Linked DNA regions of Methylobacillus flagellatus KT. The protein of the gene in region 2 interacts with the protein of the main gene of each other region in a pairwise test. Links are inferred from orthologs where the notes say so. Each region holds a gene or a part of one and is shown on either strand. Other genes may lie near its edges. The genes, in order: ftsZ and rlmN.

Region 1 (11,334 bases), 680 kb from region 2 along the record:
CAATCTCGCTGATTTTACGGAGCTTGGCCTGCCGGGCAATTTCAATATCGCTGAACATGCAATTCCCTGTGCTGATGGTTGAAGAATACCAGGAAGGTGTGACTTTCGAGCTCAGTGTACCTCTGCCTTCCAGGCTTTGATAGTTTTAGCAAGCTGTCGCGTGATTTTCACGTTAAACCAGTTAAAATAACCGCTTATTCATTCACTCGCACTTTTAGAGAGAGTCGATGCTCAACCAAACCACTGCCGCCCAGAAAGCCCAAACCCTAGCCGAGGCCTTGCCTTACATCAAGCGTTTCTTCGACAAAACCATTGTCATCAAATATGGCGGCAACGCCATGACCGACCCTCACCTCAAGGAATGTTTCGCCAGTGATGTCGTGCTGCTCAAACTGGTGGGCATGAACCCAGTGGTCGTGCATGGCGGCGGCCCACAGATCAATGAATTGCTGGACAAGCTTGGCAAGAAAGGCGAGTTCATCCAGGGCATGCGCGTCACCGACGAAGAGACCATGGATATTGTGGAAATGGTACTGGGCGGACAGGTCAACAAGGAGATCGTCAACCTGATCAACCGCAACGGCGGCAAGGCCGTCGGACTGACTGGGCAAGATGGCAATTTCATCCATGCGCGCAAACTGTTGGTACAGGACTTGCAGAACCCGTCCAACATGATCGATATTGGACAGGTAGGTGAAATCAGCGGTATCGATCCCAGCTTGATCCAGTTTCTGGACAGCGGAGACTTCATTCCTGTCATTGCCCCTATCGGTGTAGGAATAGATGGGCAGACTTACAATATCAATGCCGATGTCGTGGCCGGCAAGCTGGCAGAAGTGCTCGGCGCCGAGAAACTGATCCTGCTCACCAATACGCCGGGCGTATTGGACAAGACGGGTCAGCTACTCACAGGCCTCACCCCCAAGCAGATAGATGACCTGGTTGCCGACGGCACCCTGTCGGGTGGCATGCTGCCCAAGATCAGCTCAGCGCTGGACGCCGCACGCAGCGGGGTCAAGTCCGTTCATATCATCGATGGCCGCGTCGAGCATGCCTTACTGCTGGAAGTCCTGACTGACGCCGGCGTAGGCACCCTCATCACCGCCAAGTAAGCGCATACTCCCGTCCTAATCCATGTCACACAAGGTCTGGATCTTCGACCTCGACAATACCTTGCATGATGCAGATGCGGAAATCTTTCCGCATCTGCATATCGAGATGACGCGCTACATCATGAGCGAGCTCAGGCTGGAGGAAGAGGCGGCATGCCTGTTGCGCCAGCATTACTGGCGCATCTACGGCGCCACCCTGAAAGGCCTGATGCGCCATCACCGTGTGCACCCGCACCATTTCCTGCAGACCACCCACCAGCTCGCCGGGCTGCCTCAAATGGTGCGCTCGGTCAAAAAGCTGCGACATACCTTGCAGCAACTCTCTGGCCGTAAGGTAGTATTCACTAACGCGCCGATGAGTTATGCCAAAAGAGTGTTAAAATTGCTCGCTATCGACGACTTGTTCGACCAGGTGTTCAGTGTGGAATCCTCTGGTTTCCACCCCAAACCTGCCATACGGGGATTTCAGCACCTGCTGCGAACGCTCAAGGTCAATGCCGGCGACTGCGTGCTACTCGAAGACAGCCTGCCGGCATTGATGACAGCCAAGCGACTGGGCATGAACACCATCCATGTCTCGCGCAGGCCAAAACGCCCCAGTTATGTGGATGCACGCATTTCGAGCGTGTTGGAGCTACCGCATACCTGGCTTTATAAAACGTACAACAATGCAGAGTATCGCCATCCCCCGGCGTACTGTCCCGGACTGGCTTCCTGCCTGGATCAAGAGGTAAAGAAATGGCTTTGAAACCCGGAGAACGCAAACAGCAAATCCTGGAAACCCTGGCGAAGATGCTGGAATCGCCCAAGCGCGAAAAAATCACCACCGCGTCCCTGGCCGCCAAGCTTGATGTCAGCGAAGCAGCGCTCTACCGCCACTTCCCCAGCAAGGCCCGTATGTTCGACGGGCTCATCGAATTCATCGAGCAAACCCTATTCGGCCTCATCAACAAGATCACCTCGGAAGAGGAAGAAGGCCTGCGACAAGCGCGGCGCATTGTCACCATCCTGCTGCTGTTCGCGGAAAAGAACCACGGTATGACCCGCGTGCTGATCGGCGATGCATTGGTCAACGAAGATCCTGCCCTGCAAACCCGCATCAACCAACTGTTCGACCGCATTGAATCTACCCTGAAGCAAAGCCTGCGCATTGCTGAAACCCAGACCGGCCGCAAGTTCGATCCCGAGTCCCAGGCCAACTTGCTGCTATGCTTCGTGATTGGCCGCTGGCACCAGTTTGCCAAGAGCGGCTTCAAACGCAAGCCGATGGAATATGTACAGCAGCAATTGACCTTGCTGTATGGCCTCGAAGAATAAGGTTAATTAAGCTGGCGGCGGGCTGGATTTAATGCACAAACGGCGCTCAATCTGGCCTAAAGGCGAGTATTGTTCCAGCAAATCCAACAGCCCATCCTGTACGTCCATCCGCTGTCACGTGAACAGATCTAAGCTCGTTGGATGTGCCACTCGATTGAACCGTCCACGCCTGACCTCCATTTGAGGTGGCTAGAATGATGCCGTTAAACCCGACGGCCCAACCTGAACCACCATCAGGCACAACGCTGACAGAGTGAAGTTCATGTTGGGTGCCACTGGATTGCATTTTCCAGACACCTCCACTGTCCGAAGTGGTGAGAATAGTGCCACCGAATCCCACAACCCAACCGTGGCGGCCATCAGACGTGATGCTGATTGAGTACAACTCATTTGATGTACCACTATCTTGGCGTATCCAGGTTTCTCCGCCATCTACTGTAGAGAGTATCGTACCGTTGAATCCAACTGCCCAACCTGTGCGCCCATCGGCTGTGAATGTCACAGAACGAAGCTCATTCATCGTTCCGCTTGCTTGTGGCTCCCAAGCCAGACCTCCATTGGTGGTAGCAAGAATAGTACCGCCAAACCCGACTGCCCAGCCGTGCTGCCCATCACTAGCCACACTGACTGAACGTAGCTCGTAAGGCGTGCCGCTCTCTTGCTGCACCCAGGTGGTCCCGCCATTGGAGGTGGTGAGTATGGCTCCACCGAAGCCGACTGCCCACCCCTGTCGACCATCACGGCTAATACTCACTGAGTTTAGCTCGCTAAAGGTACCACTGTCCTGTGCCACCCAGGTTTCCCCTCCATTGGAGGTAGCGAGTATCGTTCCGCCGAAACCCACTGCAAATCCGTGCTGCCCATCACTAGCAAAACTGACTGAGCGTAGCTCATGGGACGTGCCACTGTCTTGCTGCATCCAGATCTGTTCTGCGTAGGCGCCCACTGCAATGGACATTGCGAAGAAGCTCATGAGCAATATTGCGATGCCCCGAAAAATCGCACCAAATTGAGCAACACTCACATTGAACTCCATCGCTAATGCCTCCATCAAGCACCATTTTTCCCAGATCAATTGGCAGCCGGATTTAGGTAAGCAGCACTTACCAACTGCATTCACCAGCGTGATAGTCACAAGTCAATCATGCCTGAGTCATATTGATACGAGTGCTAGCATCAGCCACGACTGAGCATCCCTTTCCAGCTCCGTCTCTGAGCAACCCAATTTCTTTGCAGCAGGGATGTACCTTCAATCATCCAACAGCTTCCTTAAGCGGAAACCGGTATGCGGCTTCCATTGCCGCAACCCGGGCGGAAAATACAGCTTCCTTGATCGCGTCCGGACTACTTTGCTCACGGGCAATTGCGCCAGCATCCACTGTCCTTACAAGTTGCAATATCTCCAGCAATAGTGGGAACAATGGCAATGCCTGTTGCTCGAAGCCAGTCCGCCCGCGGGCATCCGCCTCGCAGGCGGACAGAAAATCACGGAATCGTCCCGGCTGCCGCAGTGCATCGGTTTCCTGCAGGAAACGCAGGACAGTGGCCGCCTTCATCTCGCCGACCTGATGCACCTTGCCGTGGTGCTTTGCTACCAGCAAGGCCAGATCCTTGCAATCATTTGGTACACGCAAGCGCTTCACCAGGGACTGCAGCAGCTCCACGCTACGCTCTTCATGGCCAATGTGTCGTGGCAGGATATGGGCTGGCGTAGTTCCCTTGCCCAGATCATGAGTCAACGCGGCAAAGCGAACCGGCAGGCTGAATCCCGCACGAGCGGCATAGTCAATGACCAACATGACGTGGACGCCGGTATCGATTTCAGGGTGGTATTTGGCCGTCTGCGGTACGCCAAACAATCTGTCCAGTTCGGGTAACAGCCTCTTCAGCGCACCGCAGGCCCGCAATACTTCAAACATGCGGCTGGGCCGCTGCTCCATCAAGCCCTTGGCCAGCTCCTGCCAGACGCGCTCCGGCACCAGGGCGTCGACTTCGCCATCTTCCACCATATGCCGCATCAGCGTCATGGTTTCGTCTGCTACACTGAATTCGACAAACCTGGCCGCAAAGCGTGCAACGCGCAAGATGCGCACCGGGTCTTCACAGAAGGCGGGACTGACATGGCGCAGCACCTTGGCATGCAGATCGGCGACCCCATGGTAGGGATCGATCAAATTTCCGTGCTCATCCTCAGCAATCGCATTAATGGTAAGATCCCGTCGCGCCAGGTCCTGCTCCAGCGTCACTTCTGGATCTGCATGAACCTGGAACCCTTTGTAACCTTTGCCAGTCTTGCGTTCAGTACGCGCCAAGGCGTACTCCTCATGAGTAACCGGGTGGAGGAACACTGGAAAATCCTTACCCACCGGCCTGTAGCCCAATTGCACCATCGCCTCTGGCGTACTGCCGACCACGACATGGTCCCGATCCTTGACTGGCAAGCCCAGCAACCTGTCCCGAACAGCGCCACCGACCGTATAAATGCGCATGAATCTAACGCCTGCTGAACGTACGTCCAGCCAGGCTGCGAAAACGCTCATAAGCACTGCGCGGCGTTTCTCCGGCAATATACTCGGGAGCTATCGCTTCCAGTGAAGCCAGGGAATGTCCAAAGAACTCGGAAATTGGCCCATCACATACGCTATCCACTTCCATGCTCAGCAGATTGTCACGCGTCATCAGCTTGAATGGCATCAGCTCAAGCGCATAGGCCTGATAGTAGGACAGCTTGTCGTTCAAGCTGACAATGCGGCGCTTCTTTCCTAGCAAGAGGGCCGTAAGCTCAATCAACTGCTTGAGGGTGTATACCTGCGGCCCGCCAAGATCGATGCTGCGGCCATAAGTGCTGACATTTTCCAGCGCTGTCAGGAACACATAAGCCACATCCTCTACCCAGATGGGCTGGAACTTCGCGTTTGGCTTGGCAACCGCAACGACTGGCATCATATTGACAACATTGGCCAACATGCTGAGGAAGTGGTCGCCCCGGCCAAAAATGACCGAGGGACGGAATACCGTCACCTGCAACTCATCTGCCCGCCGGAGCACAGCCTGTTCCCCGGCCGCCTTGGAGCGAAGATAGGCGCTTTTAGCATCGGCACTGGCCTTCAGCGCACTCATGTGCAACAGGCGAGGCACGCCCTGTTTGCAGCAGATATCGGCAATCCTGGTCGCCAGGTCGACATGGATGGACTCGAATGTCGCGTTTCCGCTCTCGTGCAGAATGCCTGCCAGGTTGATGACAGCATCCTGGCCATGGAGCTGTCCGGATAACGAGGCCTCGTTGAAGACGTCGCACTCTGTCACCTGCACGTTCGGGAGCAGGATCAAGTGCTTGCTGCTCTCACGCCTGCGTGTCAGCACCTTGACATCATAGCCGGCGGTGCTGAGCCTATGCACGAGGGCGCTACCGACAAAGCCCGAGCCACCGACGACACATATTTGCCTGACACGTTGCATATTGAATATTTTCCTTGCTGCTATCTGCCAAGGACAGGCTTAATCCTGTTCCGGATTGACTGGTGATCCCACGCCTGGTACGACCCCCAGCCGCTGCTTGAGCGTCTGTGACTGAGTCCCCAGTTGATGGGAATAATAGATGGAGTTGCTGAGTACTTTCTTGACGTAGTCACGCGTTTCACTGAAGGGAATGGTTTCAGCATACACCGCTCCCTCCAGTGGCTGATCCGAAGCCCAGCGTTTTGGCCTGCCTGGACCAGCATTGTAGGCTGCAGTCGCCATCAGAGGCTGTTGGTCCATCCTATCCATGGTATAGCGCAGGTAATGGGTGCCAAACTTCAGGTTGGTATCGAGCTGGTTAATCATGGCAGGCTTGTAGTCTCTCATGCCCATGCGCTTGGCAATCCACTTGGCGGTTTCAGGCATGACCTGCATCAAGCCGGATGCGCCGACCACAGACTTGGCCCAGCTGACAAACCGGCTTTCCTGGCGAATCAGGCCATAAACCCAGGCTTCGTCCAATGCATTGTCCGCCACATATCCCTGCATCAGGTCTCGATAAGGAGTAGGGTAGCGCAAGGCGAAATCGTGCAACAACTTGGTGCGGTCAGCCGTATTGATGGCAATGTCGTACCAACCTTCACGGAACGCCACCTCGGCAGCGGCGATCAACTGCTTGTCATCGAAGTCGCGACTGGCAAATCGCCATTCCTCGCGTGACTCCCAGCGCATTTCCAGCCGGCGTAGTGCCAAGGCACGCTGTATGCCAGGGTTATCCAATACGGCCCGCACCTCATCGGCACTTGCACGGTAGCGCTCAGGCGCCGCGCCTAATGCATCGCCCATCTCCTCTTCCGCCAGCAATCCATAGTAAGTATTTTCCTTGGCCAGTTTGACCAAGATCAAATTGGCCGCGACGATCTGCTTTTGTTCTTTGAGTGCCCGGGCTTTCCAATACTGCCAAACCTGTTCTGCCTGCAGGGATTCCGGCATGGCGGCAATCGCTTCCTGCAATGCCTTCCAATCGCCTGCCCGCATGGCAGCCCTGGCTTTCCATTCCCGCTGATCATTGTCCAGGACCACATTCCCGGCTCTCTGGAAATAGGTCAATGCGGCGGGATCATGTTTGCGTGCGGCATGGAGGGCAAAGCGCCCCCAGAAATAGTCGCGGTCCGCCACGTCGAAATTGCCGTGTATCTTTTCCCACAAATCCAGCACCAATGCAGGCTGGCTACGGCTCAGTCGTTCCAGGGCGTAAAGATTGAGCTCTCTTCCCAGGCGACTCTTGAAGCTGATCTGGCGATTTTCCAGGACTTTCTGTGGGTTCTGGTAAACCCGGTCCAAGAGCTTGAGATTGTTCTTGTCGATGCCCGGCAGACGCTGCAGCACAGACTTGGCCACAGTGATCCTTGAGCCTTGCAACAGCAAACGGGTCCTTGCCCAGATATCCTCTTCCCGCAGAACGCCGCCCTTCTGCAGCCGGTCAAACACGGCATCGCAATTGGCAGGCAGTTCATTGCCCGTCATCCATAGGGCCTTGCCTGCATTGACGGCAGACTCCAGGCCCTGCTGGATGCCGCCGTCTGCCGCATAGCAGTTCACCGCCATATCCTCGCGCTGGAGCTTGGGATATTCTTCAAAGAATGTTTCCCAATCTTGGCGTCTCGCCAATACTTTCAACCATTCGCCGCGCAGGCGATCCGCGAAGGGCGCATCCTTGTATTGATCGAGGAACTGCCTCACGGACTGGTTGCTTGCCTGATTCAACTCCAGCAAGAAACGCCAATAATCGGTGTAGGGAGCGAGAATATAATGCTGCGCATGCAGGTTTCGCGAAGCAGTGGTGAGTGCATTGAGGTTGCGGGCATTATAGGCTGCGCGCGCGCTCAGGAAGACATCGTCAGGACCGGCGGCATGCCCGGAGCCATTTCCCAACAGGAGCCCTGCCACCATCAGGAATGAGGCACACGCCATCCTGCACACTTCTACCCATTTGGTTTTGCCTGTACGACGCAAGCCACTTGCCTGCGCGATGCCCACCTTACTCAATTGCATTGTAATGTACCCAATGGTGCTCTCGTAGCACAACCATCCAGAGAGAGCTGCTGCCAATCAGCAATCTAGTAAAGAATGATGCGGCCCATTGAAATCACCAAGGCCACGACCATCAGCATGACCAGCGTGAATTTGGTCAACTGCCAGGTGAACTTGAGATAGCGCTTGTCGCCGGATATAAAATAAATGCCCAGCGAGACAGCAACCGAAATCAAGCCCAGTACCAGCAGGATTCGTAATACCAGCATGGCTAGACGTATTGTAATGCCGGCGGCAGACCAATGGGATTCCGAAAGGCGCCGGGCGCCTCCTCGATCTTGGCAAAGGTGGCGTATTCCCATGCATCGCCATCGGCCAATAGTGCCCGCAGCAGTTGATTATTCATGTAATGCCCCGCTTTGTAGGCGCTGAAAGCACCAATCAAGGGGTGGCCCAATACGTATAGGTCGCCAATGGCGTCCAGCATCTTGTGCTTGACGAACTCGTCGTCATAGCGCAATCCATCGCTGTTCAGTACGCGAAACTCGTCCAGCACGATCGCATTATCCAGGCTACCGCCCCGGGCAAGGCCCATGGAACGCAGCGCCTCCACCTCATGCATGAATCCGAAGGTGCGCGCACGACTGATTTCCTTGATATAGGAGTTATCAGCAAAATCAATCGTGATGCGCTGTCCGGTGTGCTCCACGGCAGGATGGTTGAAATCAATCGTGAAATCGAGCTTGAAGCCAAAATAGGGATCGAAACGTACCCATTTGTCGCCTTCGCGGTACTCAACGGTTTTCTTGATGCGGATGAATTTCTTCATCGCATCCTGTTCGACGATGCCGGCCTGTTGCAGAAGGAAGACAAAAGGCCCGGCACTGCCATCCATGATAGGGACTTCACCCGCATTGAGCTCAATACGGATGTTGTCTATCCCCAACCCTGCCAGGGCAGACATCAGGTGCTCAATCGTGGCAACCCGGGCACCGTTGCACTCCAGGGCGGAACACAACTTGGTATCGGTCACGAGATGAGGTTGTACCTTGAATTCCGCAGTATCGGGCAGATCGATCCTGCGGAATACAATGCCGGTATCAGGTGCCGCCGGGCGCAAGGTCAGGGTCACCTTGTCGCCGGAATGCAAACCAACGCCGGTGGCGCTTATTTCTTTTTTCAGTGTTCTTTGTTTAAGCACTGCTGCCCCTCTCGCGAGAGCCCTCATTCATATGATTGCCATATTGTAGCACGCAACGCTACCCGACCTGGTCGGGCAAGCCCGCTTCAGTCAGCCTGCTTGCGCAGGAATGCAGGAATATCATATTCCTCCACGCCCGACATCTTCATGGCTTCAACCTGCGCACGACGGCCATTCGAACTGAATACGGCAGGACTGTCATCATCCGTACCACCCATATACATCGGCTGGTTGGTGGTACCATCGCGCACCTGCGTCATCACACGCAATTCGGGCTTCTGCTGGCGACGAGACGCCACACCGTTCAACCCGGTTGCTACCATGGTGACACGCAAGCCATCGCCGATAGACTCATCGAACACATTGCCCACGATCACCGTGGCATCCTCAGCCGTGAACTCCTTGATCGTGTTCATCACGTCATAGTACTCCTTCATCTTGAAGGAAGTGCTTGCAGTGATGTTGACCAGCACGCCACGCGCATTGGCGAGGTTGACGTCTTCCAGCAGAGGGCTTGCCACTGCCTGTTCAGCTGCGATGCGGGCGCGCTCGCTGCCGGTGGCAGTCGCGGAACCCATCATCGCCATGCCCATTTCGGACATGACGGTACGCACGTCGGCAAAGTCGACATTGACCATGCCAGGGCAATTGATGATCTCGGCAATACCGGATACCGCATTGTGCAATACGTCGTTGGCCGCTTGGAACGCCTCCAGGAAGGGTACGTCTTCACCCAGCACCTGCATGAGCTTCTCATTCGGGATGATAATAAGAGAATCGACATGCTTAGAAAGTTCTTCCAGCCCCTCCTGTGCGACCTTGGTACGTTTGCCTTCAAAAGCGAACGGCTTGGTCACCACCGCCACGGTGAGGATGCCCATTTCCTTGGCGACTTCCGCGATGATGGGCGCTGCGCCGGTGCCGGTGCCTCCCCCCATGCCTGCGGTGATGAACAGCATGTCTGCACCATCGATCACCTCAGCGATGCGATCGCGGTCTTCCAAAGCGGCCTCGCGGCCGATCTCCGGACGCGCACCTGCACCCAGGCCCTTGGTGATGTCAGTGCCAATCTGCAACACGGTCTTGGCTTGGCTCTTCTTCAGTGCCTGCATGTCGGTATTGGCGCAAATGAACTCCACGCCGCCGACCTCTTTTTCAATCATGTGAGCCACTGCGTTGCCGCCGCAACCACCCACGCCTATCACTTTGATCACGGCCTCTTGTGAGTCCCTGTCCATAATCTCAAACATGTTAAATCCCTCCTAAGTTACGTCTGCCTAAACTCGAAAAAAGCACTATTGCTTACCAACAATCGCTTAAAATCAATGTACTACTAGAAATTACCCTGAAACCAACTCTTCATCCGGCTCAATACCTGGCTGAAGGAATTGGATTCCATCTGTCCCTGAAGCTGACGTTCCACTTGCTGCTGGCCCATCAGCACCAGTCCCACCCCGGTGGCATAACGCGGATTGCCTACCACCTCGGACAAACCTCCCACATTGCGCGGCATGCCAAGACGAACCGGCATGTGGAAAATCTCTTCACCCAGCTCCACCATCCCCTTCATGAGAGAGGAGCCGCCAGTAATCACGATGCCGGAGGCGATCATTTCCTCCATGCCGCTACGGCGCAGCTCGCCGAGCACGAATTCGTACAGCTCGACCACGCGGGGCTCGATCACCTCGGCCAGGGTCTGTACTGACAACTGGCGCGGGTCGCGGCCATCGACACCCGGCACTTCCACTACTTCGCGGGCATCGGCCAGCTGGCGCAAGGCGCAGCCATGCTTGATCTTGATCTCTTCCGCCGATTGGGTGGGTGTACGGAATGCCACTGCGACATCGTTGGTGATCTGGTCGCCAGCAATCGGCACCACGGCCGTATGGCGGATCGCGCCCTGCTTGAACACGGCGATGTCGGTCGTGCCGCCGCCTATATCCACCAGGCAGACGCCGAGCTCCTTTTCGTCTTCAGTCAATACTGCGAGACTGGAAGCCAGCGGCTGCAGAATGAGATCGCTGACCTCCAGGCCGCAGCGCTTGATGCACTTGACGATGTTTTGCGCGGCAGAAACCGCGCCAGTGACGATATGCACCTTGACCTCAAGCTTCATGCCGCTCATGCCCAAGGGTTCGCGCACATCCTCCTGGCCATCAATAATGAACTCTTGCGTCAGGATATGCAGGATCTGCTGATCTGACGGCAGGG
Region 2 (11,361 bases):
ATGAGATGCTGACATTGTCCAGAGCCTTGACCTTGGTGCTGCCAAAACCGAAACGCCCGCTACGCTGGGTATACGTCTTGTTGAGATCGCGTGCAAGCAGAATATAGTTGTCGGAGACAGTATCCATCAGGCGCTTCCTGTGCTTAGCCAGGCATAATCGATAGGCTTAAGCGGCTTTTTGCCCTCGGCGTCCGGCACGCAATCAAGCAAGGCGCGGGTATAGGGATGTTGCGGATTCTGCAGCACCGATTGTACCGGTCCCGCCTCCACAATCTCGCCACGGAACATGACGACCACATTGTCCGCAATATCCGCCACCACGCCGAAATCGTGTGTAATGAACAGCATCCCCATGTGCATGCGTACCTTGAGGTCAGCCAGCAGTTTGAGGATTTGTGCCTGCACCGTCACGTCCAGTGCGGTCGTAGGCTCATCTGCGATGAGCATGGCAGGCTCGCATGCAATGCTCATCGCAATCATCACACGTTGACGCTGACCGCCAGACAACTCATCGGGATAACTGCCGGCGCGCTCCGGGGGAATACCCACCTGCTGCAACAAGCTCGCCACCCTGGCCTTCAGAGCTGAGCCGCTCATCTTCAAATGATGGGCCAGACTTTCGCCTATCTGGTAACCGACAGTCAGGACCGGATTGAGCGAAGTCATGGGCTCCTGGAAAATCATGCCGATTTCCCTGCCACGAATTTTCTGCAACTCGTCATTGCCGGCGCGCGCAATATCACGCCCCTTGAAATAGATGCCGCCGCTTTTCAGCTGCAGCTGCTCAGAGAGCAGCCCCATGATGGCAAGTGCCGTCAGGCTTTTTCCGCTTCCGGACTCTCCCACAATACAAGTCGTTTCACCGGCTTCCAGCGCAAGAGAAACACGACTGACCAGCAATCGCTCAGGCTCTGCCTTGGGGGCTATGGTCAGGTTCTCGATGCGCAGCAGTTCGGTCATGTATGCAATGCCTCTATAGCCTGGGATAAGGACATTCTGCGTTGCTCACCATTTTCACGCAATGGTTTCAGGCAAACCTCGTTCGCGGCGATTTCGTCATCGCCCAAGATCAAGGCATATTGAGCACCACTCTGGTCTGCTTTCTTCATTTGCGACTTGAAGCTGCCGCCTCCTGCATGCAGGCTTACGCTCAAGCCGCTGTCTCGCAGGGCCTCCGCAATGGGCAAAGCTGCCTTGTTGGCCGCATCGCCCACATTGACGAGATAGACGTCTGGGCTGTGGAACGCTTCGATGCCACATTCCCGCATCAGCAGAAACACGCGCTCAAGGCCAATGCCAAAGCCGCATGCCGGTGTTTCCTTTCCCCCCAGGCTCTGCACCAGGCTATCGTAACGGCCGCCGCCAGCAATCGTGCCCTGACTGCCCAGTTTGTTGGTGACCCACTCGAACACAGTGCGATTGTAGTAATCCAGGCCTCGCACTAGGCGGGTGTTCAATGTCCATTTGATGCCAAGCTGGTCTAGCTGGCGGGTCACGCCGTCGAAATGGGCCCGGCTTTCCTCGCCGAGGCTATCGAGCAGCTTCGGCGCTGCCTCGATCATGGTCTGCATGGCAGGATTTTTACTATCCAGGATGCGCAATGGATTGGCATACAGACGGCGCTTGGCGTCGTCATCGAGAAGACTCTCATGCTGCTCGAAATAGCGTATCAGCACCTGGCGGTACTGAGCGCGTTCCGAAGCGTCGCCGATGGTGTTCAACTGTAGCTCGACCTCGTTCGCCACTCCAAGCTCGCGCCAGAGTCTGGCCAGCATAGAAATTTGCTCAGCATCAACATCAGGACCGGTATACCCAAACGCTTCGGCACCGATCTGGTGAAACTGGCGTTGGCGGCCTTTCTGTACATTTTCATGCCGGAACATCGGGCCCATGTACCAGAGGCGCTGCGGGCCGTTGTAAGTCAAGCTGTGCTCGACCACGGCCCTGACGCACCCGGCAGTACCTTCTGGACGCAAGGTAAGACGGTCACCGTTGAGTTTATCCTCCCAGGAATACATTTCCTTCTCGACAATATCGGTATGCTCGCCCACTCCGCGGATAAAGAGCTCGGTGGGCTCGACAATGGGCAGCCGGATATTGCGATAGCCGTACTGAGACAGAACCTGCCGGGCACTATCCTCTATCCGCTGCCACAATGCGGTATCTGCTGGCAGGATATCGTAGAATCCCTTGATACTTTGAAACTTATCAGACATAGATGTTTGAATTAATATAGTTTTCTAGATTGCCTTGAGTGGGATGGTCTTCAGACCCGTGCCCGTGCCCTGCTGGCGGAGGCGCCCGCCCTCAGCATAATTGACGCGTACATATTCTTCCACGATCACCTTGAAGTCGTCCGCAATTCTCTCTCCCTTGAGGGTGACAGTTTTTTCCCCATCGACATAGACTGGAGCAACTGGCACCTCTCCCGTCCCCGGCAGGCTGATGCCGATATTGGCAAGCTTGGACTCGCCTGGCCCATTCACGACGCAGCCCATCACGGCCACGCTCATGTTCTCCACGCCGGGATACTGGCTGCGCCAGACAGGCATTTGATCGCGCAGGTAGTGCTGAATTTTCTGGGCGAGCTCCTGGAAGAAAGTGGAAGTCGTCCTGCCGCAACCTGGACAGGCCGTCACCAGCGGAGTAAATGAGCGTATACCCATGGTCTGCAGGATCTCCTGCGCTACCACGACTTCTTTGGTCCGCGACTCACCAGGCTCTGGCGTCAACGATACCCGGATGGTGTCGCCGATTCCATCCTGCAGCAATACGGACAAGGCCGCAGTGGACGCCACGATTCCCTTGGAGCCCATGCCGGCCTCGGTCAGCCCCAGGTGCAATGGATAATCGCAGCGACTACCCAAGTCGCGGTAGACTTTGATCAGGTCCTGCACCGCACTCACCTTGCAGGAAATAATGATGCGGTCACTGGGAAGGCCGAGTTCCTCTGCTGCAGCGGCATTCTCCAATGCCGACTGGATCAGCATTTCGCGCATCAAGGCATCCGCAGCCAAGGGTGCGGCACGCTTAGAGTTTTCATCCATCATGCGCGCCATCTTGGCCTGATCCAGGCTGCCCCAGTTTACGCCGATGCGGACAGGCTTGTTGTAGTCGATTGCCGCCTTGATCATGGCAGAAAACTGCTCGTCCCGCTTGGAACCCTTACCTACATTACCCGGATTAATGCGATATTTCGCCAGCGCCTCGGCGCAATCAGGATATTGCGCCAGCAAACGATGGCCATTGAAGTGAAAGTCACCCACCAACGGAACATTGCACCCCAGATCGTCAAGCTGACGCCTGATGGCACCCACTTGTGCGGCAGCCTCGGGCGAATTCACGGTAATACGCACGATTTCTGAGCCAGCACGCCAAAGCTCATACACCTGACGGACCGTAGCTGCAGCATCGGCGGTATCGGTATTGGTCATGGACTGCACGACTACCGGGGCGCTACTGCCTACCGGAACATGACCGATCATGACGGTCTTGGTAGTGCGCCGGCTGAGAGATTGATGATCCAAGCTCTACTCCAGTGTCAGTCGGGCCACATTGACCTTGGCATAAGGCGCCAGATCAACGGGGTTGTTATTGTATTCCAGCTTGGTGCCATGGATGTTGCCAACCACAATCCTAAATGGTGGTTTGCCAGTCACGACCTCCTCGCTATTGGGCTCAAGCGTCTTACTCATGATTTGTTTACCATTGGCATCTGAAACGCTGACCCAGGTCGCCTCAGTGACGGTAAATTTGATGCGTGCATCTTCCGCCGCCGGCAATGCAAGAGCAGGTTGAGCGATAGGAGGAGTTATCTCAACCGCGGATGGCGTCGCTGGCACAGCCGCCGGCTGTTCAACAGCAGCAGGTTCATCTGTAGGTGCTGGCGGCATGGGATCAGGCGAAGCAAGCGCTTCTGCCTCAGGCTTGCCGGAAATCAATTCGTCCTTATCCGAGATTGGAGCCACTATCGCTTCCGATAATCCGGTATCGGGATCATGCGCCTGATAGAAATCAACATACAGCACCCACCCAGCCATCAATACGACCAGCAATATCCCGAACCACATATAGGGCCGCCATGGCGCCCCCGCCTCGCCGGAAATCACGATATTCGCAGAAGGGATGCTGATCGCCTGGCTGTCCTGCACAGGTACATATTGACTGTAGACACGCAGCAGAGGGGCTGCGTCGATATTGACCAGGCGCGCATAGTTGCGTATGAACCCACGCGTGATGACAGCTTCAGGCAATGCAGCAAAATCATCGTTTTCCAGTGCTTGCACCTGGCGTAGACTGAGGCGCAGGCGATTCGCAACATCCTCAGCCCCCAGGCCGAGACTTTCCCGCGCGGCGACCAGAGTCGGTCCGATACGATCAATCGAGGCTGGCGCTGCCTGCAGCTCCTGCTCGGGAGAATCTTGCTCACTCATTATTACTGTCCTGACAATAATCGTTTTGCTTGCTCGGAATGAGGAAATTTCCTCCTCAGCTGCAAAGCATAACTGGCCTCACTATCACGGTCGCCTGCTTCGCGAGCAAGCTTAATGCCCAGCCAAAGCATGTCGGCGGTTGGGCTGTCACTTTCCAACGCAGGCTTAAGGTAGTCGCGCGCCGCCTCATACTCGCCTCGACTATGGGCAATCACCGCCAATTGATACCCTGCCTGAAATAATTGTGGCTGCAATTGCAAGGCATGCTGCAGGTAAAGCTCAGCCTGCTTAATATCCTTCTTACGTAGCAGGCAAGTGCCAGCATTCATGTATGCCACGCCCGGCGTGACATACAGCGGATTCTTGACCGCTTCCATGAACTGGACGATAGATTCATCGATACGGTTGCGCGCGCAGAGAAAGCTACCGTAATTGTTGCGCGTTTCAGAGCTTTTCGGGTCTAGCTGCAACGCTTTGCGGAATGCTGCATCTGCCTTCTCGTCTTCACGCAATGTGCCATACACTAGCCCAAGGCCGTTATAGGCAGGCGCATAGGAAGGATTGATCTGCGCGGCAAGCTCAAATTCCTCCAACGCCACGGCAATCTGGTTCTGGGCATAATATCCAGCACCCAGTTCGGTATGTACACGGGCGCGCTCACGGCTTGCCTCGGTATCCTGCTTGGTTTCAGTGGCGGCACAAGCGATCAGCAACAAGCAGCAAGCCCCCACCAGGAACTTCCTCACGCAACCGCCTCCACTTTGATGCGGCGCAACGAACGCTTGGTCTTATCCTGCACCTTACCAGCCAGCTGACCACAAGCCGCGTCAATGTCCTCGCCGCGGGTCTTGCGTGTGGTCACGACATAGCCTGCCTGCATGAGGATATCGCGAAAACGGCGGATATTGTCGGGCTTGGAGGTATCGTAGCCGCTATTCGGGAAAGGGTTGAATGGAATCAGGTTGAATTTGCAAGGCACATCCTGAACGATATTCAACAATTGCCTGGCATGCTCGGCAGTATCGTTGACACCGTCCAGCATCACATACTCGAAGGTGACAAAATCGCGTGGCGCCTTTTCGAGATAACGCTGGCAAGCCGCCATGAGCTGCGCAATGGGATACTTGCGATTGATCGGCACAATTTCGTCACGCAATGCATCATTGGGGGCATGAAGGGACACTGCCAGCGCCACGGGACACTCCTCGCGCAACCTGTCCATGGCCGGCACCATACCAGAAGTGGACAAGGTCACGCGACGACGGCTCAAGCCATAAGCAGAATCGTCCAGCATAATATTCATGGCTGCCACGACATTGTCGAAATTGGCCAGCGGCTCGCCCATGCCCATCATGACAACATTGCTGATGATGCGGTCCCCCTTGGGATCGCGACCAAGCGCCTTGTTCGCCACCCATAACTGACCAATGATCTCGGAAACGCTGAGATTACGGTTGAATCCCTGGCGTCCGGTAGAACAGAATGTGCAATCCAACGCACATCCTACCTGCGAAGAAACGCAAAGCGTGCCGCGATCATCCTCGGGGATGAACACTGTCTCGACGCCATTGCCTGCCCCAACGTCAATCAACCACTTGCGCGTCCCATCTTCCGATATTTGCTCCAGATGAACTGAAGGAGGCGCAACCACAGCCTCCTTGGCCAGCTTTTCACGCAATGCCTTGGCAATATCCGTCATCTCCCCAAAATCGCTCACGCCGAAGTGATGCATCCAGCGCATCATCTGCTTGGCACGGAACGGCTTCTCGCCAATACCTTGGAAATATTCTGCGAGCGCTGCCTGGTTGAAATTGAGGAGATTGACCGTCATGCAGAGACAACCTCAGCGGCTGTAAATATTGGATTGCGCAAAGAAATAGGCAATTTCGACTGCAGCATTTTCCAGGGAGTCTGACCCATGAACGGCATTGGCATCAATGCTATCGGCGAAGTCAGCGCGGATAGTACCTGGCTCAGCTTTTTTCGGGTCGGTAGCGCCCATCAGCTCACGGTGCTTGAGCACCGCATTTTCACCTTCCAGCACCTGTACGACGACTGGACCGGAAATCATGAACTTGACCAGATCATTGAAGAAAGGGCGCTCCTTGTGGACTGCATAAAAACCCTCAGCATCAGCCTGAGACAGTTGCACCATCTTGGAAGCGATGATCTTGAGGCCGGCATCTTCAAAACGGGTATAGATCTTGCCGATCACGTTCTTCGCAACTGCATCGGGTTTGATAATGGATAGGGTACGTTCAACAGCCATGATGACTCCAAAGATAATTATTTAGATAAAACTACTACGGAAAGACCGATAAAATAACATTTTAGCGGCCCAAAATAAAGCTGGGACGCAATATTTACCGCCCCCCGGCCTGCAAAAACCAGGCCGTCCTGAGCATGTAGTATCAACTGATCGAGTGACAGGCTCGCGACACAGACCATGCGGACGACATCTTGGCGATTTCACTAAAAACTCGCCCTGCGCCAACTCGGTCAAGCCTGCTGCAGGATGCGCTGCCTGCGTGCCTCATACAGGCAAATACCGCTGGCAACCGATACATTCAGACTCTCAACAGAGCCAAACATCGGAATGCTGATCAAGCTGTCGCAAGTTTCCTGCGTCAGTCGGCGCAGACCACTCCCTTCCGCCCCCAGCACCAGCGCCAGCGGGCCCGATAAATTGGTAGATGGTAAGTCGGCATCTGCCTCTGCCGCAGCCCCCACGATGAACACACCGGCATCCTTGAGTTCACGCAGCGTTCGCGCCAAATTGGTCACGGCAATAAACGGTACAGTTTCCGCGGCGCCGCAAGCCACCTTGCGTACCGTGGCATTCAGGCCTGCTGCGCGATCCTTGGGCGCAATCACTGCATGTACCCCCATCGCATCGGCTACCCGCAGGCAGGCACCAAGGTTATGCGGATCTTCCACACCATCCAGCACTAGAAAAAATGGCGGCTCTTTCAGGTCGGATTCCAGGATGTCATGGATATCCTTGTAGGGAATCGGGGTATCCACTACACGGGCAATCACACCCTGATGCCGAGCATTGCCGCCCGCCATGCCATCCAGGCGAGCCCGCTCCACGTGCATCACCCGTACATTGGCGCCTTCCGCCATCTGCAACAAATCCTTCATGCGCGCATCCACCCTGTCCTGGTCGACCAGGACTTCCTGGACGCTCGCCGCATGCTGGCGCAAACGGCTCAATACGGCATGAAAGCCAAACAAAATACGCACGTCACTCATTCAATCAACTAGCTTTCTTCTTGGTTGTCACTGTGGCACGAGATTTTCCGCCGCTTGCGCGGGGCGGCCTCGTCCTTGTTGTTTTCTGCGCCGGGGTCGCATCGGCCCTGCGGGCCCTCGGCTTTTTCACTGCCTCCTGCACCGGGGACTTGGTCGGCAACTCTGTTGACGTGACAGTGGCAGACTGGCGGCGCTTGGGCTTTTCCGCATCAGGCGCTGCCGCAGCTTTTACTGTCGCCGCAGCAGGGGCAGGCTTCCCACGACGGCGATTAGCTGGGGCTGGGGGAGTGGATGATGCCTGCATCTGGTCCTGTCTGGCAACAAGCCCAAAATCTATACGGCTGGTTTCAAGGTCTACGCGGTTCACCTTGACGCGCAACCTGTCTCCGAGACGAAACCTGACCCCAGTCCGCTCGCCCAGCATTTCATGCCGGGCTTTGTCGTAATTGAAATAATCATTACCCAACTCAGTCACGTGAAGCAGCCCTTCCACGTAGACACCATCCAGCGCCACGAACAGGCCGAAACTGGTCACACCCGCTACCGTGCCGTCAAACTCCTCACCAATCTTGTCCTGCATGTAGTAGCACTTAAGCCAGGCTTCTACGTCCCGCGTTGCATCATCGGCACGCCGCTCGGTCATGGAGCAGTGCTTGCCAAGCTCATTCCAATCCCCCGCTTTGTACACCTCGCCATTCAGGGCCGCCTTGATTGCCCGATGGATCAGCAGGTCGGGATAACGGCGGATTGGCGAAGTGAAATGGGTATATGCCTCATAAGCCAGACCAAAGTGGCCAATATTGTCAGGACTGTAGACAGCTTGCTGCATGGAACGCAGCAATACAGTCTGCAACAACTGCTCATCCGGGCGCCCCTTGATCTGGGCCAGCAGCTTGCCATAGTCCTTGGCATGCGGAGTATCACCCCCCCCCAGAGTAAAGCCGAACTCACCCATGAAGGTACGCAAGGCTTCCAGCTTTTCTTCGGTAGGTCCATCGTGAACACGGTATAAGGCAGGGTGCTTGCACTTGTCGAGAAAATTTGCAGCGCAGACGTTGGCAGCCAACATACACTCCTCGATGAGCCTGTGCGCCTCATTACGGGAAGTCGCTTCGATACGTTCGATCTTGCCGTTATCGTTGAACACCATCAAGGTTTCATTGCTTTCGAACTCGATCGCCCCACGTTTCTCGCGTGCTGCCAACATGACTTTGTAAAGCCTGTATAGATGCTGCACGTGCGGCATCAGCCAATCGTACTCGCGGGCCACCTCGCCAGCAGGATTGCTGATCATGTCGAAGACCTTGGTATAAGTCATCCTGGCCTTGGAGCGCATCACGGAAGGATAAAACTTATATTGCTTAATGCGCCCGGTATTGCTGATCTGCATGTCACAGATCATGCACAGCCTGTCCACATCGGGATTGAGTGAGCAAAGTCCGTTGGACAATGCCTCGGGAAGCATGGGAATCACGCGTCGCGGGAAATAAACGGAATTACCGCGCTCATAAGCATCCTTGTCGAGACTGTCGCCCGGCCTGACGTAAAAACTGACATCAGCAATCGCCACCACCAGGCGCCAACCTGTCCCCTGAGGTTCACAGTAGACGGCATCATCGAAGTCGCGTGCAGTTTCACCATCAATCGTCACCAAGGGGAGCTCGCGCAAGTCGATGCGCCCCTTCCAGTCAGCAGCACGTACCTTCTTAGGGTACTTCTGCGCCTGCTTGATCGCAGCTTCGGAAAACTCATGGGGCAAATGATGCTTGCGTAGGGCAATTTCGATTTCCATCCCCGGGTCGGCATAATTGCCCAATATCTCGATCACCTTTCCTACCGGCTTGGCGTGGATCGATGGCTGCTCGGTCAGCTCAACCGTCACCACTTGCCCGTCCTTCGCCCCCATATCAAGGTGATAGGGAATCAGGATATCCTGGTTAACACGCTTATCCTCCGCTGCGACGATGGTCACCCCGTGACTGCTGATCACCCGACCAACCAATGTCTTGGTCGCACGCTCGAGCACCTCGACAATCCGCCCCTCCGGCCTGCCGCGTCTGTCGGTACCGGCGGGACGCACCATTACGCGATCCCCATGCATCACCTGGGCCATCTCCCGGGGGGAAAGGAACAAATCGTCTCCCCCACCATCGGGAATGAAGAAGCCAAAACCATCAGGATGCCCCTGCACCCTTCCTGCCAGCAAATTCACCTTCTCCGCAATGCACAAGGCGCCCTTGCGGTTCTGGATAATCTGTCCATCACGCTCCATCGCCCTCAGGCGGCGTGAGAAAATTTCCTGTTCGGATTTCTTGACACCAACCAAGCGATAGAGCTCCTCCACCGTCACGGGAACGCCCTGCTCCTCCATCACCGACAAGATAAATTCCCGGCTAGGTAAAGGGTTGGCATATTTCTCCTGCTCCCGCTCGGCATAAGGGTCACCCGCCCGGCCGCCCTTGAGCTTGCGCTGAGGAGCGGCTTCTTTTACACCTGTTTTTGCAATCTGTTTTTTTTTCGTTGACAAAGTATGGCTTTCCTATAAAATGCGCGGCTCATCGATATTCGATGCCCAGATGGCGGAATTGGTAGACGCGCTAGGTTCAGGTCCTAGTGGTGGCAACACTGTGGAGGTTCGAGTCCTCTTCTGGGCACCAACAGAATTATTAGAAACCGCATCATTGCTTACTTTGTAGCTGATGCGGTTTTTTATTGTCCGCTGGGTTAGCGATAAGAAAATTTGATGGAACATCCTCATAGCTCATTGTCCCATTAAAAGCATTGCAGGTCTAAGACAATATCTTCTCTATTTTGCCCTCTAGCTTCAATACCCATGGGTTATCCCCGCCCCGATGCACTACTGCCACATGGCAATAAGTGAACGCAAGCAATCATCACACTTTGCCACGGCTGTTTCGCGCCAGAAGCTTATCCCTCTCTTTATTTTTCCGCAGTCGGAATTATCCGACACAAGCTTGGTAAAACTGCCTATAGCCGAGCCTGAGCGGATTTTTCTATGATGGCTCAACACTCCGGCATCGAGCAATCGTTCCTAAACTGCGAAGCAATGTCCTGCATTAAAGCCATTCACTTCCGCATATCAATAGCAAAAGCAAGATGCCATCTCTAGCTTCCCAATAAACTCAGGGAGAACCATCATGGATAAGCTTCTGCAAACCTTACTGAGAATAGAAAACGGAGAAACAACATTGAAAGCCGCGAATCCTCAGGACATCGCCCGGTTTCAAGTCGAAGTCGTCTGCCTTCAATATGCTTATAAGCAAGGCCTTATTAAGCAACCATGGTTTGTTACCAGCATGTCCCGCGAACATCCTTGGCAGATTGAAAAAGTATCCATGCTGAAACTGACTGAACTCGGGCGAAGATTCTTGAAAATACAAAGACTCAGATGCAATGACTCAACGACACCAACTCATTGACCTCCCTAGGACACAAACTGCCTCATTGCCAATTCCATAATGAATTGGCTGAGCATGAAAACTACGTTATAATCGCCTCCCCTTGGCATTAAGCTTTGATTAGCTGCAGTAGCCGAAGAGTAAGCGAAAGTGGCGGAATTGGTAGACGCACTGGATTTAGGTTCCAGCGCCGCGAGGCGTGAGAGTTCGAGTCTCTCCTTTCGCACCACAATCAGTGGTTCAAAACAGCTATA

Evidence for each region.
Region 1: the proteins of rlmN (region 2) and ftsZ interact in binary tests that used the Escherichia coli proteins (3 or more experiments, as listed by UniProt). The link is inferred for Methylobacillus flagellatus KT from one-to-one orthologs.

Annotation. Positions count from the first base shown.
Region 1 is NC_007947.1:2,406,151-2,417,484, forward strand. What follows is about bases 8,292-11,241. They hold ftsZ (cell division protein FtsZ), read right to left. Parts: upstream 10,374-11,241; coding sequence 9,210-10,373; downstream 8,292-9,209. Other genes in these bases: lpxC (UDP-3-O-acyl-N-acetylglucosamine deacetylase), read right to left, coding at 8,292-9,123; ftsA (cell division protein FtsA), read right to left, coding at 10,457-11,241. Also shown: MFLA_RS11510 (formate--tetrahydrofolate ligase), read right to left, coding at 1-58; argB (acetylglutamate kinase), read left to right, coding at 228-1,112; MFLA_RS11520 (pyrimidine 5'-nucleotidase), read left to right, coding at 1,135-1,860; nucleoid occlusion factor SlmA, read left to right, coding at 1,851-2,429; MFLA_RS11530 (WD40/YVTN/BNR-like repeat-containing protein), read right to left, coding at 2,476-3,564; MFLA_RS11535 (multifunctional CCA addition/repair protein), read right to left, coding at 3,683-4,918; MFLA_RS11540 (complex I NDUFA9 subunit family protein), read right to left, coding at 4,923-5,888; MFLA_RS11545 (transglycosylase SLT domain-containing protein), read right to left, coding at 5,928-7,943; MFLA_RS11550 (hypothetical protein), read right to left, coding at 8,009-8,191; more of lpxC, read right to left, coding at 8,194-8,291; more of ftsA, read right to left, coding at 11,242-11,334. UniProt on the Escherichia coli protein: Essential cell division protein that forms a contractile ring structure (Z ring) at the future cell division site. The regulation of the ring assembly controls the timing and the location of cell division.
Region 2 is NC_007947.1:1,731,731-1,743,091, forward strand. The notes cover bases 4,221-7,197. They hold rlmN (23S rRNA (adenine(2503)-C(2))-methyltransferase RlmN), read right to left. Parts: upstream 6,265-7,197; coding sequence 5,176-6,264; downstream 4,221-5,175. Other genes in these bases: MFLA_RS08305 (helix-turn-helix domain-containing protein), read right to left, coding at 4,221-4,433; pilW (type IV pilus biogenesis/stability protein PilW), read right to left, coding at 4,436-5,179; ndk (nucleoside-diphosphate kinase), read right to left, coding at 6,277-6,702; rlmB (23S rRNA (guanosine(2251)-2'-O)-methyltransferase RlmB), read right to left, coding at 6,933-7,197. Also shown: MFLA_RS14565 (ATP-binding cassette domain-containing protein), read right to left, coding at 1-127; MFLA_RS14570 (ATP-binding cassette domain-containing protein), read right to left, coding at 127-960; hisS (histidine--tRNA ligase), read right to left, coding at 957-2,216; ispG (flavodoxin-dependent (E)-4-hydroxy-3-methylbut-2-enyl-diphosphate synthase), read right to left, coding at 2,241-3,527; more of MFLA_RS08305, read right to left, coding at 3,531-4,220; more of rlmB, read right to left, coding at 7,198-7,688; rnr (ribonuclease R), read right to left, coding at 7,693-10,215; MFLA_RS14575 (hypothetical protein), read left to right, coding at 10,847-11,128.